Regions from separate parts of the Delftia sp. HK171 genome, predicted to be linked through region 1. Evidence: predicted binding sites of a transcription regulator. Region 1 holds the regulator's gene; the other holds the start of a gene.
What was found. The regulator NrdR, encoded in region 1, represses ribonucleotide reductase genes. The targets are predictions, from matches to a motif close to CACNANATNTNGTG.

Region 1 (6,081 bases):
GCGCCGCCATGGCCGCCTCGCCGCCCGCGTAGCTGTCGCAGGCCTTGAAGCCGGCGTGCAGCAGGTTGGTGCGGTCATTGCTGGCCAGCACGCGCCGGCCCAGCGCCATGCCGGCGCCGAACACCCAGCTGCCTGCGCCGCTGGGTGGCGCCAGCGTGGCGCGCGAGAACACATTGACCATGCGGATGGCCTGCTCTGGCGTGCTCAGTGCGGAGTCCAGCAGGGCGGGCGAGACCTTCATCGGATAGGCCGTGCCCACCAGCACCAGGTGGCTGACGCGCGCGCCCAGCCGGGCGGCCGCTTCCATGCCGATCAGGCTGCCCCAGCTGTGGCCGACCAGCGCGGCCTTTTCGATGCCTGCCGCATCCATGAGCTGGCCGATGAAATCCGCTGCCGCCTCCACGCTGGCCGGCGCATCGCCTGCGCTGCGGCAGTGGCCCGGCAGGTCTATGGCCAGCACGTTCCAGCCGTGGTTGGCCAGGTAGCGGCTTTGCAGGGCCCAGACGCTGTGGTCGCACAGCACGCCGTGGATGAGGATGGCCGTGGGCTGGGCGGGGTTGAAGGCCTTGCCGCCGGTATAGGCGTAGATGGCGTGGCCCTGAACATCGATCTTCATTGTTGGTGTCTCCCTTGTCGGCTCACGCTGCCTTTTCAGCGGCCTTGAGGGCGCGCTTGAGGTCATCGATCAGGTCGTCGGCATCCTCCAGTCCGATGGACAGGCGTATCGTGCCCTGGCCGATGCCGGCCTGGGCCAGTGCTTCGTCGCTCATGCGGAAATGCGTGGTGCTGGCCGGATGGATCACCAGGCTGCGGCAGTCGCCCACGTTGGCCAGGTGGCTGAAGACCTTGAGCGTCTCGATGAACTTGCGCCCCTGGTTGCGGTTGCCCTTGATGTCGAAACTGAACACCGAGCCCGCGCCGCGCGGCAGCAGCTTCTTTGCCAGTTGGTGCGAGGGATGGGTCTCCAGCAGCGGGTGGCCCACGCGGCCCACCAGCGGATGGCTGGCCAGGAATTGCACCACCTTCTCGGTATTGCGGATGTGGCGCTCCATGCGCAGCGGCAGCGTCTCTATGCCCTGCAGGATCAGCCAGGCCGTGTGCGGGCTCATGCAGGCGCCGAAGTCGCGCAGGCCTTCGCGCCGCGCGCGCAGCAGGAAGGCGCCGGTGCTGCTTTCCTCGCTGAACACCATGTTGTGGAAGCCGTCGTAGGGCTCGGTCAGCTCCGGGAAGCGTCCCGACTTTTCCCAGTCGAAGCTGCCGCCATCCACCACGATGCCGCCGACCACGGTGCCGTGGCCGGACAGGAACTTGGTGGCCGAGTGGTAGACGATGTCCGCGCCATGCTCCAGCGGCTTCATCAGCCAGGGCGAGGTCAGCGTGGAGTCCACCAGCAGCGGCACGCCGGCTTCATGGGCTATGGCGCTGATGGTGGGGATGTCGAGCACATCCAGGCCCGGGTTGCCCACCGTCTCGCCGAAGAACAGCTTGGTGTTGGGGCGCACTGCGGCGCGCCAGCCGTCGATGTCGCCGGGCTTGACGAAGGTGGTTTCTATGCCGAAGCGCGCCAGCGTGTAGTGCAGCAGGTTCTGCGAGCCGCCGTACAGCGCCGTGCTGGCCACGATATGGCTGCCCGCGCCCATGAGCGTGGCCACCGACAGGTGCAGCGCCGCCTGCCCACTGGCCACGGCGATGGCGCCCACGCCGCCTTCCAGGGCCGAGACGCGCTGCTCCAGCACAGCATTCGTGGGATTGGAGATGCGGCTGTAGACGTGGCCGGGGCGCTCCAGGTTGAACAGCGAGGCCGCATGGTCGCTGGACTCGAACACGAACGAGGTCGTGAGGTGGATGGGCGTCGCGCGCGCTCCGGTGGCGGGGTCGGGCTGTGCGCCCGCGTGCAGCGCCAGGGTGTCAAAGCCGGGGTCCGAGTAGCCGGGCATTCCTGTCTCCATGGTTGTCAAGGCAAGCGGGCATTGTGGGCTATATTTCCTGTCAGACACGGGCTTGCCGCAACCACGGCGACACAGACAAATTTGGAGATACGGCATGAAAGTAAGTGACATCCTGCGCGTCAAGGGCAACACCCTCTACACGGTGTCGCCGGACGAAAGCCTGGCCAGCGCGGTGCAGGTGATGTCGGAGCGCGATATCGGCTCCCTCGTGGTCATGGAGCATGGCGACGTGGTCGGCATGCTGACCTTCCGCGAAGTGATCCAGGGCTTCGTCAAGCACGGCGGGGTGGGCGAGACGCTGGTGCGCTCGGCCATGGACGACGCTCCCATGACCTGCACCATGGAAACCGACATGGACGAGGTGCGCCGCATGATGCTGGACCGCCACGCACGCTACATGCCGGTGATGGACAAGCGCATGCTCATGGGCGTGATCAGCCTGTACGACGTGGCCAAGGCCGTGGTGGACAGCCAGAACTTCGAGAACCGCATGCTCAAGGCCTACATCCGCGACTGGCCCGAGGGCGAGCGCCAGGGCGCGGACTGATCATCGGGTCGATATCTACCGACCGTTCGACCGTTTCACTTTGAGCAGCAAGGCCTCCGAACGCAAAATGCGGCGGAGGCCTTTGTCGTTGCGCGCAGGGCGCAAAGCTGACAGTCGCGTGAACAGCGAATGGATGGGCAGCAGGACCTGTCAGTGCACGCGGCGGCGTTTGGGCTTGAGCAAGGCGCTGGGCGGCACGTCATAGGCCTGTCTGAAGACACGGCTGAAGTGCGAGAAGCTGGTGAAGCCGCAGGCCAGCGCCACATCGGTCACGCGCCGCGCATTGTCTGCCCGAAGCAGCAGGTGCGCCTGGGCCAGCCGTTCGTTCCAGAGCCAGCGGCTCGGGGTCAGGCCTTCGGTGGCAAACAGCCGCGCCAGGCTGCGCAGCGACATGCCCATGTCCCGAGCCACCTGCAAGGGCTTGAGCTCGGGGTCGTCGAGCCGGGCCCGCATGTACTGCTTGGCCTGGGCAAGCCTATTGCGGGTTCTGAAATCGCCAGGGCTGGACGATGTCAGCAGTACATTCAGCAGCGAGGGGCGAAGGTCCTGCTCCTCGTCCTTGGGCTGAAGGCCTGGCGATGCCGGCGGAGTGCTGCGCGCAGGGTCGCTGTGATCCTGGCTTTGCGTTGAGTCGTAAGAGGCCTGCATTTCACGAACCTCCCGCAGTTTGCGGCTGGTGCCTGTGTGGTGATCCGCAGGCGGTTGAAAAAGGGTGGATTGCAATTTTAACTATGAATATTTGCAATCCGATAGCTATATTTGTTATCGCCGGGCGATGGCTGCCTGCGCAATGCACCGCCGCCGCAGGCACGGCGCTTGCGGGCTACCCGGGCATAATCGTCGGCCTATGAGCGGCAACACCTTCGGCACCCTATTCACTGTCACCAACTTCGGCGAATCGCATGGCCCGGCCATAGGCTGCGTCATCGACGGCTGTCCGCCCGGCATGGCGCTGAACGAAGCGGATATCCAGCAAGAACTGGATCGCCGCCGTCCCGGCACCAGCAAGTTCGTGACCCAGCGCAACGAGCCCGATGCGGTGGAAATCCTCTCGGGCGTCTACGAAGGCCGCACCACGGGCACGCCGATCGCGCTGCTGATCCGCAATACCGACCAGCGCAGCAAGGACTACTCCAACATTGCGCAGAGCTTTCGTCCCGGCCATGCCGACTACGCCTACTTCCAGAAATACGGCATCCGTGATCCGCGCGGCGGCGGCCGTTCCTCGGCACGGCTGACGGCCCCCACGGTGGCCGCTGGTGCCGTGGCCAGGAAGTGGCTCAAGGAAAAGTTCGGCACCGAGTTCCGCGCCTGCATGACCCAGGTGGGCGAGTTGTCCCTGCCCTTCGAGAGCTGGGAGCATGTGCGCAACAACCCCTTCTTTGCGCCGGTGGCCGATGTGTCCCAATACGAGGAATACATGGATGCGCTGCGCAAGTCGGGCGACTCCTGCGGCGCCGCGCTGCGCGTGCAGGCCAGCGGCATGCCGGTGGGCTTGGGCCAGCCGCTGTATGACCGCCTGGATGCCGACGTCGCCTACGCCATGATGGGCCTGAACGCGGTCAAGGCCGTGGAGATCGGTGCCGGTTTCGACAGCGTGGTCCAGCGCGGCACCACGCACGGCGACTCGCTGAGTCCCGAAGGCTTTCGCAGCAACAACGCCGGTGGCATCGTCGGCGGCATCAGCACGGGTCAGGATCTGGAAGTGCGCATAGGCATCAAGCCCACCAGTTCCATCATCACGCCGCGCGAATCCATCGACGTGCAGGGCCAGAGCACCGAGGTCATCACCAAGGGCCGCCACGACCCCTGCGTCGGCATCCGCGCAGCGCCCATCGCCGAGGCGCTGCTGGCTCTGGTGGTGATGGACCATGCGCTGCGCCACCGCGCACAGTGCGGTGACGTGGATTCGGGCCTGGCTCCCATCCCTGCCGCCGCACCCTGAAAGCACTGCCAGGCCACCAAAGAAAAAGCCGCCCAAGGGCGGCTTTCTTGCGTCCTGCCGGCCTGATCAGCCGGGATTGCGCACCTCATCCATGACGTTCTTGAAATCGTCCACATCCTCGAAGCTGCGGTAGACGCTGGCGTAGCGGATGTAGCCGACCTTGTCGAGCAGCTTGAGCTCGCGCATCACCATCTCGCCCAGGCGGCTGGAGAGCACTTCGCGCTCGCCCAGGTTGCGCAGCCGCTCCTCGATGCGCTCGATGGCGGCATCGATCTGCTCTGTGCTCACGGGGCGCTTGCGCAGCGCGATCTTGAACGAGCCCAGCAGCTTGGCGCGCTCGTACTCGATGCGCCGCCCGTCCTTCTTGACGATGGCGGGAAAGCTGACCTCGGGCCGCTCGTAGGTGGTGAAGCGCTTGTCGCAGCCGCCGCACTGGCGGCGGCGGCGGATGAAGCCCCCATCCTCGGCCTCACGGGTCTCCACGACCTGGGTGTCCGGATGGCTGCAGAACGGGCACTTCATGGCAGGCCTCTATGCGTGCAACTCAGGCGCCGTAGACCGGGAAGCGGGCCGTCAGCTCGGCCACCTGGGCGCGTACGCGGGCCAGGTTGGCTTCGTCGGCGGGGTTCTCCAGCACGTCGGCAAGCAGGTTGGCTGTCAGGCGGGCTTCCTCTTCCTTGAAGCCGCGCGTGGTCATGGCGGGCGTGCCCACGCGAATGCCGCTGGTCACCATCGGCTTTTCGGGATCGTTGGGGATGGAGTTCTTGTTGATCGTCATGTGGGCGGCACCCAGCGCGGCTTCGGCCGCCTTACCGGTGATGCCCTTGGCGCGCAGGTCCACCAGCATGACGTGGCTTTCCGTGCGGCCGGAGACGATGCGCAGACCGCGTGCCGTCAGCGTTTCCGCGACAACCTTGGCGTTCTTCACGACCTGTTCCTGGTAGGTCTTGAACTCGGGCGACAGCGCTTCCTTGAAGGCCACGGCCTTGCCGGCAATGACATGCATCAGCGGGCCGCCTTGCAGGCCGGGGAAGATGGCGCTGTTGATGGCCTTCTCGTGCTCGGCCTTCATCAGGATCACGCCGCCGCGCGGGCCGCGCAGGCTCTTGTGCGTGGTGGTGGTGACCACGTCGGCGTGGGGCACGGGGTTGGGGTACACGCCCGCGGCGATCAGACCGGCGTAGTGGGCCATGTCCACCCAGAAAATGGCGCCGACTTCCCGGGCGATCTTGGCGAAGCGCTCGAAGTCGATGGCCAGGGCGTAGGCCGATGCGCCGGCCACGATGATGCGGGGCTTGTGCTCGCGCGCCAGCGCTTCCATCTTGTCGTAGTCGATGGCTTCTTCGGCATTCAGGCCGTAGGAGACCACGTTGAACCACTTGCCCGACATGTTCAGCGGCATGCCGTGCGTCAGGTGGCCGCCTTCGGCCAGGCTCATGCCCATGATGGTGTCGCCGGGCTTGGCAAAGGCCATCAGCACTGCCTGGTTGGCCTGGGAGCCGGAGTTGGGCTGCACGTTGGCGGCTTCGGCGCCGAACAGCTTCTTGACGCGGTCGATGGCGAGTTGCTCGACCACATCGACGTTCTCGCAGCCGCCGTAGTAGCGCTTGCCCGGATAGCCTTCGGCGTACTTGTTGGTG
Region 2 (6,081 bases), 3.0 Mb from region 1:
CACAGGGCGATGTCGCGGTTCATGTTCACTTCCTGCGGCATCCAGTGGTTGGCGCAGGTGGCCAGGTACTTTTCCCAGGCCCACTTGTACTTGAACGGCACCAGCTGATTGACGTCGGTCTTGGCATTGATGATGCGCTTGTCGGCGGCATTCACGCGCTTGTGTGTGGTGCTCGGCGCAGCCTCCGCGCCGCTGGGCGTGTTCGAGAGGGTGGCGTCGTCGTCAAAGGTCAGCATTGCAATTTTCTCCGGCATGCCCTGGGGCATATGTTCAGTTCATTCGGTGCGAAAGAGTCCTCTCTTTCTGCTCCGGTCAATGTAGGACCATGGGTGGCCTGGCGTGTTGAGCAGGCCCAAGGTCCATGGCGAAGATCCTGCGCATGGCGCTGGCTGGCGGGCAGGGCGCGGGGCCTGCGCCGTGGCGAGGCCCCGCGCTGCGCGGCTTACTGGCAGGCTTCGCAGCCGGGATCGTCGATGGCGCAGAACTTGATGTCCGTCGCCGGTGCCTGGGCGCGTGCGGCGGCTGCCGCGGCTTCCAGGGCGCTGGAGGTGTTCACGGCGGCAGGCTGTGCGGCGGCGGCCGAGGGCACGGCGTTGAGCACGCGGCTTTGCACCGTGGACTTCTCGATGTTGGTGGCGCTGGTGGTGCGCAGGTAGTAGGTGGTCTTCAGACCGCGCAGCCAGGCCAGCTTGTAGGTGTCGTCCAGCTTCTTGCCCGATGCACCGGCCATGTAGATGTTCAGGCTCTGGGCCTGGTCGATCCACTTCTGGCGGCGCGCAGCGGCCTCGACCAGCCAGGTGGGCTCGACCTCGAAGGCGGTGGCGTACAGGCTCTTGACGTCCTGGGGCACGCGGTCGATGGGGCGCAGCGAGCCGTCGAAGTGCTTGAGGTCCATGACCATCACGTCGTCCCACAGGCCCAGGCGCTTCAGGTCACGCACCAGGTACTGGTTGATGACGGTGAACTCGCCGGACAGGTTGGACTTGACCGACAGGTTGCCGAACGAGGGCTCGATGGAGGCATCGACGCCGACGATGTTGGAGATGGTCGCCGTGGGCGCGATGGCCACGCAGTTGGAGTTGCGCATGCCGTGCTGGCCGATCTTGGCGCGCAGGGCATCCCAGTCCAGGCGCGAGGAGCGGTCCACTTCCACATAGCCGCCGCGTGCCTTCTCCAGCAGGTTCAGCGTGTCCAGCGGCAGGATGCCCTGGTCCCACAGCGAGCCCTTGTAGCTGGAGTACTGGCCGCGTTCCTTGGCCAGTTCGGTGGAGGCCCAGTAGGCGTAGTAGCAGATGGCTTCCATCGACTGGTCGGCGAACTCGACGGCCGCGTCGCTGGCGTAGGCGATGCGCATTTCATAGAGCGCATCCTGGAAGCCCATCAGGCCCAGGCCCACGGGGCGGTGGCGCAGGTTGGAGTCCTTGGCCTTTTGCACGGCGTAGTAGTTGATGTCGATCACGTTGTCCAGCATGCGCATGGCCGTGGTGATGGTCTTGCGCAGCTTGCCGTGGTCGATGGCGCCATCGACGATGTGGCGCGCCAGGTTGACCGAGCCCAGGTTGCAGACGGCGGTCTCGGTGTCGCTGGTGTTCAGCGTGATCTCGGTGCACAGGTTGGACGAGTGCACCACGCCGGCGTGCTGTTGGGGCGAGCGCACGTTGCAGGGGTCCTTGAAGGTGACCCAGGGGTGGCCGGTCTCGAACAGCATGGACAGCATCTTGCGCCACAGGTCCATGGCCGGGATGCGCTTGAACAGCTTGAGTTCGCCGTTGTCGGCCTTGGTTTCGTAGGCCTTGTAGGCGTGCTCGAAGGCGGCGCCGAAGAGGTCGTGCAGGTCGCCGACATCGGAGGGCGAGAACAGGGTCCAGTGGCCCTTTTCCATGACGCGCTTCATGAACAGGTCGGGAATCCAGTTCGCCGTGTTCATGTCGTGCGTGCGGCGGCGGTCGTCGCCGGTGTTCTTGCGCAGTTCGAGGAATTCCTCGATGTCCAGGTGCCAGGTCTCCAGGTAGGTGCAGACGGCGCCCTTGCGCTTGCCGCCCTGGTTCACGGCCACGGCCGTGTCGTTGACCACCTTGAGGAAGGGCACCACGCCCTGCGACTCGCCGTTCGTGCCCTTGATGCGCGAACCCAGGGCGCGCACGCGCGTCCAGTCGTTGCCCAGGCCGCCGGCGAACTTGGACAGCAGGGCGTTTTCCTTGATGGACTCATAGATGCCGTCCAGATCGTCGGGCACCGTGGTCAGGTAGCAGGAAGACAGCTGCGAGCGCAGCGTGCCGCTGTTGAACAGCGTGGGCGTGCTGCTCATGAAGTCGAAGGACGACAGCAGCTCGTAGAACTCGATGGCGCGCGCATTGCGGTCCTCTTCCTGCAGCGCCAGGCCCATGGCCACGCGCATGAAGAAGGACTGGGGCAGCTCGATGCGCGTCTTGCGCACGTGCAGGAAGTAGCGGTCGTACAGGGTCTGCAGGCCCAGGTAGTCGAACTGCTCGTCGCGCTCGGCCTTGATGGCGGCAGCCAGGCGGGGCAGGTCGTAGTTCAGCAGCTCGGGGTTGAGCAGCTCGTTGTCCACGCCCTTGCGGATGAAGCCGGGGAAGTACTCTGCGTAGGCCGCCTGGATGTCGGCCGGGTGCACGTCACGGCCCATGACCTCGCGCACGATCGTGTGCAGCAGCAGGCGGGCGGTGACGTAGGTGTAGTCGGGGTCTTTCTCGATCAGCGTGCGGGCGGCCAGGATGGAGGCCTTGAAGACTTCTTCGATCGGCACGCCGTCGTACAGGTTGCGCAGCGTCTCGGCGACGATGGGGGCGGCCTGGATATCGGCGTTGAGGTTGCGGCACGACGCCTCGATCAGCGCCAGCAGGCGGGCCTGGTCCAGCGGCACGCGCTGGCCGTTGTCGGTCACATGCAGCACGGGCGCCGGTGCGGCGGCGGCAACCGCTGCGGCCTCGGCGGCCTTCTTCTGCTCGGCACGTTCCTGGTTGCGGCGGTCGCGGTACAGCACGTAGGCGCGTGCCACGTCGTGGTGGCCGCCGCGCATCAGGCCCAGTTCGACCTGGTCCTGCACATCTTCAATATGGAAGGTGCCGCCGCCCGGACGCGAGCGCAGCAGTGCGCGAACCACGGCCTGGGTCAGCTCGTCCACGGTCTCGCGCACGCTGGCGGAGGCCGCGCCCTGGGCACCGCGCACGGCCAGGAAGGCCTTGGTCAGCGCGACGGCGATCTTTTGCGGCGTGAAGGGCACCACATCGCCGCTGCGGCGGATGATCTGGTAGCCGTCCTGCACGGACAGGTGATGGGCGGAGGAAGGATTGGCAGCATCACCGTGCGCAGCGGGAGCCAAAGAATTCAGTGCTTCTTGCATGAGTTTCCTCAACGGGTGTTTGTGGATAGAACGGACGCGGACCTGCACTTGGGGCAGGCTTGCTGGGAGATGGAATCGGGGTCGGATGTACACACCGTTTTCACAGGGTGTGCACAGCTTGTGAACACTAGATATGGTGTCCAGCGTGCTTCTGGGCACTACCTGTAGTGTATCGCCGTCTCATGTACACGGGGTACTCACGGCCGGAAAACCGCTGTTTGCGCTGCGCCAAACGGGTGCGCAACCTACAAGCCAATAGCAGCAAAGGCCCGCTGCGCCGTGGCTTGCGGGCGATGGTCCGCCGCAAGCCGCTGCAGCCTTGGCCCTGCGCCGGTCGGACCGCTGAAAGCCCCATGGACAGTGGGGCTGCGACACATGCGTGAATTTGTAAAAAATGATCAGGCAGCCGCTGCGTGCGCCTGGCGCGCCACATCGGTTGCTTTCTGGATTGACAGACCCTTTGTCCTCTGCCTGTGGACAAGCGGGGTTTTGCGCAAGATCTGGCGGTGCCTGCGATGAGGGTGTGCGCTTACGTGGAGGGCTGGCCCGCGCCCGGCGGCAGCTGCCAGTTCGCCGTGGCTGGGTGGTGGGCCAGCAGCCCGCGCAGCCGGTGCCAGTCGAAGCCTGCGCCCGGATCGCATTTGCGGCCCGGCGCGATGTGCTCATGGCCTGCGAGATGGGCCACGGGGTAGCGGGCCGCGATGGCGTTGCACAGGGCATCGAGCGCCGCGTACTGGGCCGGCTCGAACCGCAGGCCCTCCAGGCCTTCGAGCTCTATGCCGATGGAGTCGTCGTTGCAGCGGTCGCGGCCCCGCCAGCAGGAAGCGCCTGCATGCCAGGCGCGCGCATCGCAGTCCACAAACTGCCAGACCTCGCCCTGGCGCGTGATGAAGAAATGCGCCGACACCTCCAGGCCGCGTATCCCCTGGTAGTAAGGATGGGCGTCCCAGTCGAGCTGGTTGGTGAACAGTTGCTGGACCGCACCCGTGCCGTACTCGCCGGGGGGCAGACTGATGGAGTGCACGACGACCAGATCGACCAGCGCCTGGGTCGGGCGCTCGCCAAAGTTGGGCGAGGGCAGGTGGCGGGCCTGCTGCAGCCAGCCGCCTTGCCAGGTCCAGGCCGGGGCCTGGGTGGCTTGCGCCTGCGGATCAGGCCTCGCCATGGCCGCCTCCGTCCGTCTCGGCGCTGGCATCGCCGGGCAGGGCGATGTTCAGCCGGTCGATGCGGTAGCGGATCTGGCGCAGGCTCAGGCCCAGGCGCGCGGCGGTGGCCGTGCGGTTGAAGCCGTTTTCCTGCAGCGCCTGCACCAGGATGCCGCGCTCGCGCTCGTCCAGCCAGGCCTGCAGGTCACGGGGCAGGTCGGCATCGGCTGGCTCTGGCGATAGCGGGCCGCCTAGCGGCAGGGGGCGCGAAGGCGAGAGCGAAGAAGAGGGCGAGGCGGATGCGGGTGGTGCGGGCGGTGCGGGCGGCGTGCCGCAGGGCAGCTGCATCTCGGGATCTATGCGCAGCGGCCCGTCCTCACCCAGCGTGATGGCGCGATGCAGCAGGTTCTCCAGTTCACGCACATTGCCGGGCAGGGGCAGGCGGGCGATCTGCTGCACTGAACGCTCGTCGATCTCGGGCATGGGCAGGCCGGATTCCTGCGACAGCCGTGCCAGCAGGGCGCGGCACAGGGCAGGCAGGTCTTCGCGGCGCTCGCGCAGCGGGGGCAGCAGTACCTCGATGACATTGAGGCGGTAGTACAGGTCCTGCCGGAAGCGCCCCTGCTGCACATCGGCAGCCAGATCGCGGTGGGTGGCGCTGACGATGCGTACATCGGCCGCTTCCTCCTGTGCGGAGCCCAGGGGGCGCACGCGGCGCTCCTGGATGGCGCGCAGCAGCTTGGCCTGCATGGCCAGGGGCAGGTCGCCGATCTCGTCCAGAAACAAGGTGCCGCCGCGCGCAGCCTGGAAGTAGCCGTCGCGGTCCTGGGTGGCGCCGGTATAGGAGCCCTTGCGCGCGCCGAAGAACTCGGCCTCCAGCAGGTTTTCGGGAATGGCGCCGCAGTTCACGGCCACCATGGGGCCATGGGCACGCTGGCTGCAGGCATGCAGCGCGCGGGCCACCAGCTCCTTGCCCGTGCCCGACTCGCCATGCACCAGCACCGGCGCCATGCCGCGGGCCACCTTGGCAATGCGCTGCTTGACGGCCTGCATGGCGGGCGACTCGCCGACCATGGCGTCCAGTGCGCCGCTGCCGTTGAGGACCGGACTGGCGGCGGGAGCGGCCGAAGGGTTGCGCGCCGGCATCACGCCCGGGGCCGGCACACCGCCCACGCCCTGGGCGGCCGAGGCCACGACCAGGCGGAACTGCTTGAGGTCCACGGGCTTGGTCAGGTAGTCGAAGGCGCCTGAGCGCAGGGCCTCGACGGCGTTCTCGGCGGAGCCGTAGGCCGTCATGACCACGCAGCGCTCGCGCCGCTGCTGGCTGCGCAGGTCCTGCAGCAGCTCCATGCCCATGCCGTCGGGCAGGCGCATGTCGGTGATGACCACGTCGAAGCGCTGGGTCTGCAGTTGCTCGCGCGCCTCGCCCACGCTGGCGGCGGTTTCCACGCGGTAGCCTTCGCGCAGAAGGGTCAGTTCATAGAGGGTGCGCAGATCCGGCTCGTCGTCCACGACAAGGATCGATGCGGCAGCGGGCAGGGAGTTCAAAGGCATCACACCACAATCTGATCA

Region 2: the regulator NrdR is predicted to act here: its motif matches at 3,490-3,503, upstream of BO996_RS07610 (ribonucleoside-diphosphate reductase subunit alpha).

What each region holds. Positions count from the first base shown of each region.
Region 1 is NZ_CP018101.1:5,164,355-5,170,435, reverse strand. It holds gene BO996_RS23135 (alpha/beta fold hydrolase) at 1-616, opposite strand, end outside; gene BO996_RS23130 (O-acetylhomoserine aminocarboxypropyltransferase) at 639-1,937, opposite strand; gene BO996_RS23125 (CBS domain-containing protein) at 2,044-2,496, shown strand; gene BO996_RS23120 (helix-turn-helix domain-containing protein) at 2,647-3,144, opposite strand; gene aroC (chorismate synthase) at 3,344-4,441, shown strand; gene nrdR (transcriptional regulator NrdR) at 4,508-4,963, opposite strand; gene glyA (serine hydroxymethyltransferase) at 4,986-6,081, opposite strand, start outside.
Region 2 is NZ_CP018101.1:1,685,092-1,691,172, forward strand. It holds gene BO996_RS07605 (ribonucleotide-diphosphate reductase subunit beta) at 1-236, opposite strand, end outside; gene BO996_RS07610 (ribonucleoside-diphosphate reductase subunit alpha) at 443-3,364, opposite strand; gene ampD (1,6-anhydro-N-acetylmuramyl-L-alanine amidase AmpD) at 3,894-4,529, opposite strand; gene BO996_RS07620 (sigma-54-dependent transcriptional regulator) at 4,516-6,063, opposite strand; gene BO996_RS07625 (sensor histidine kinase) at 6,063-6,081, opposite strand, start outside.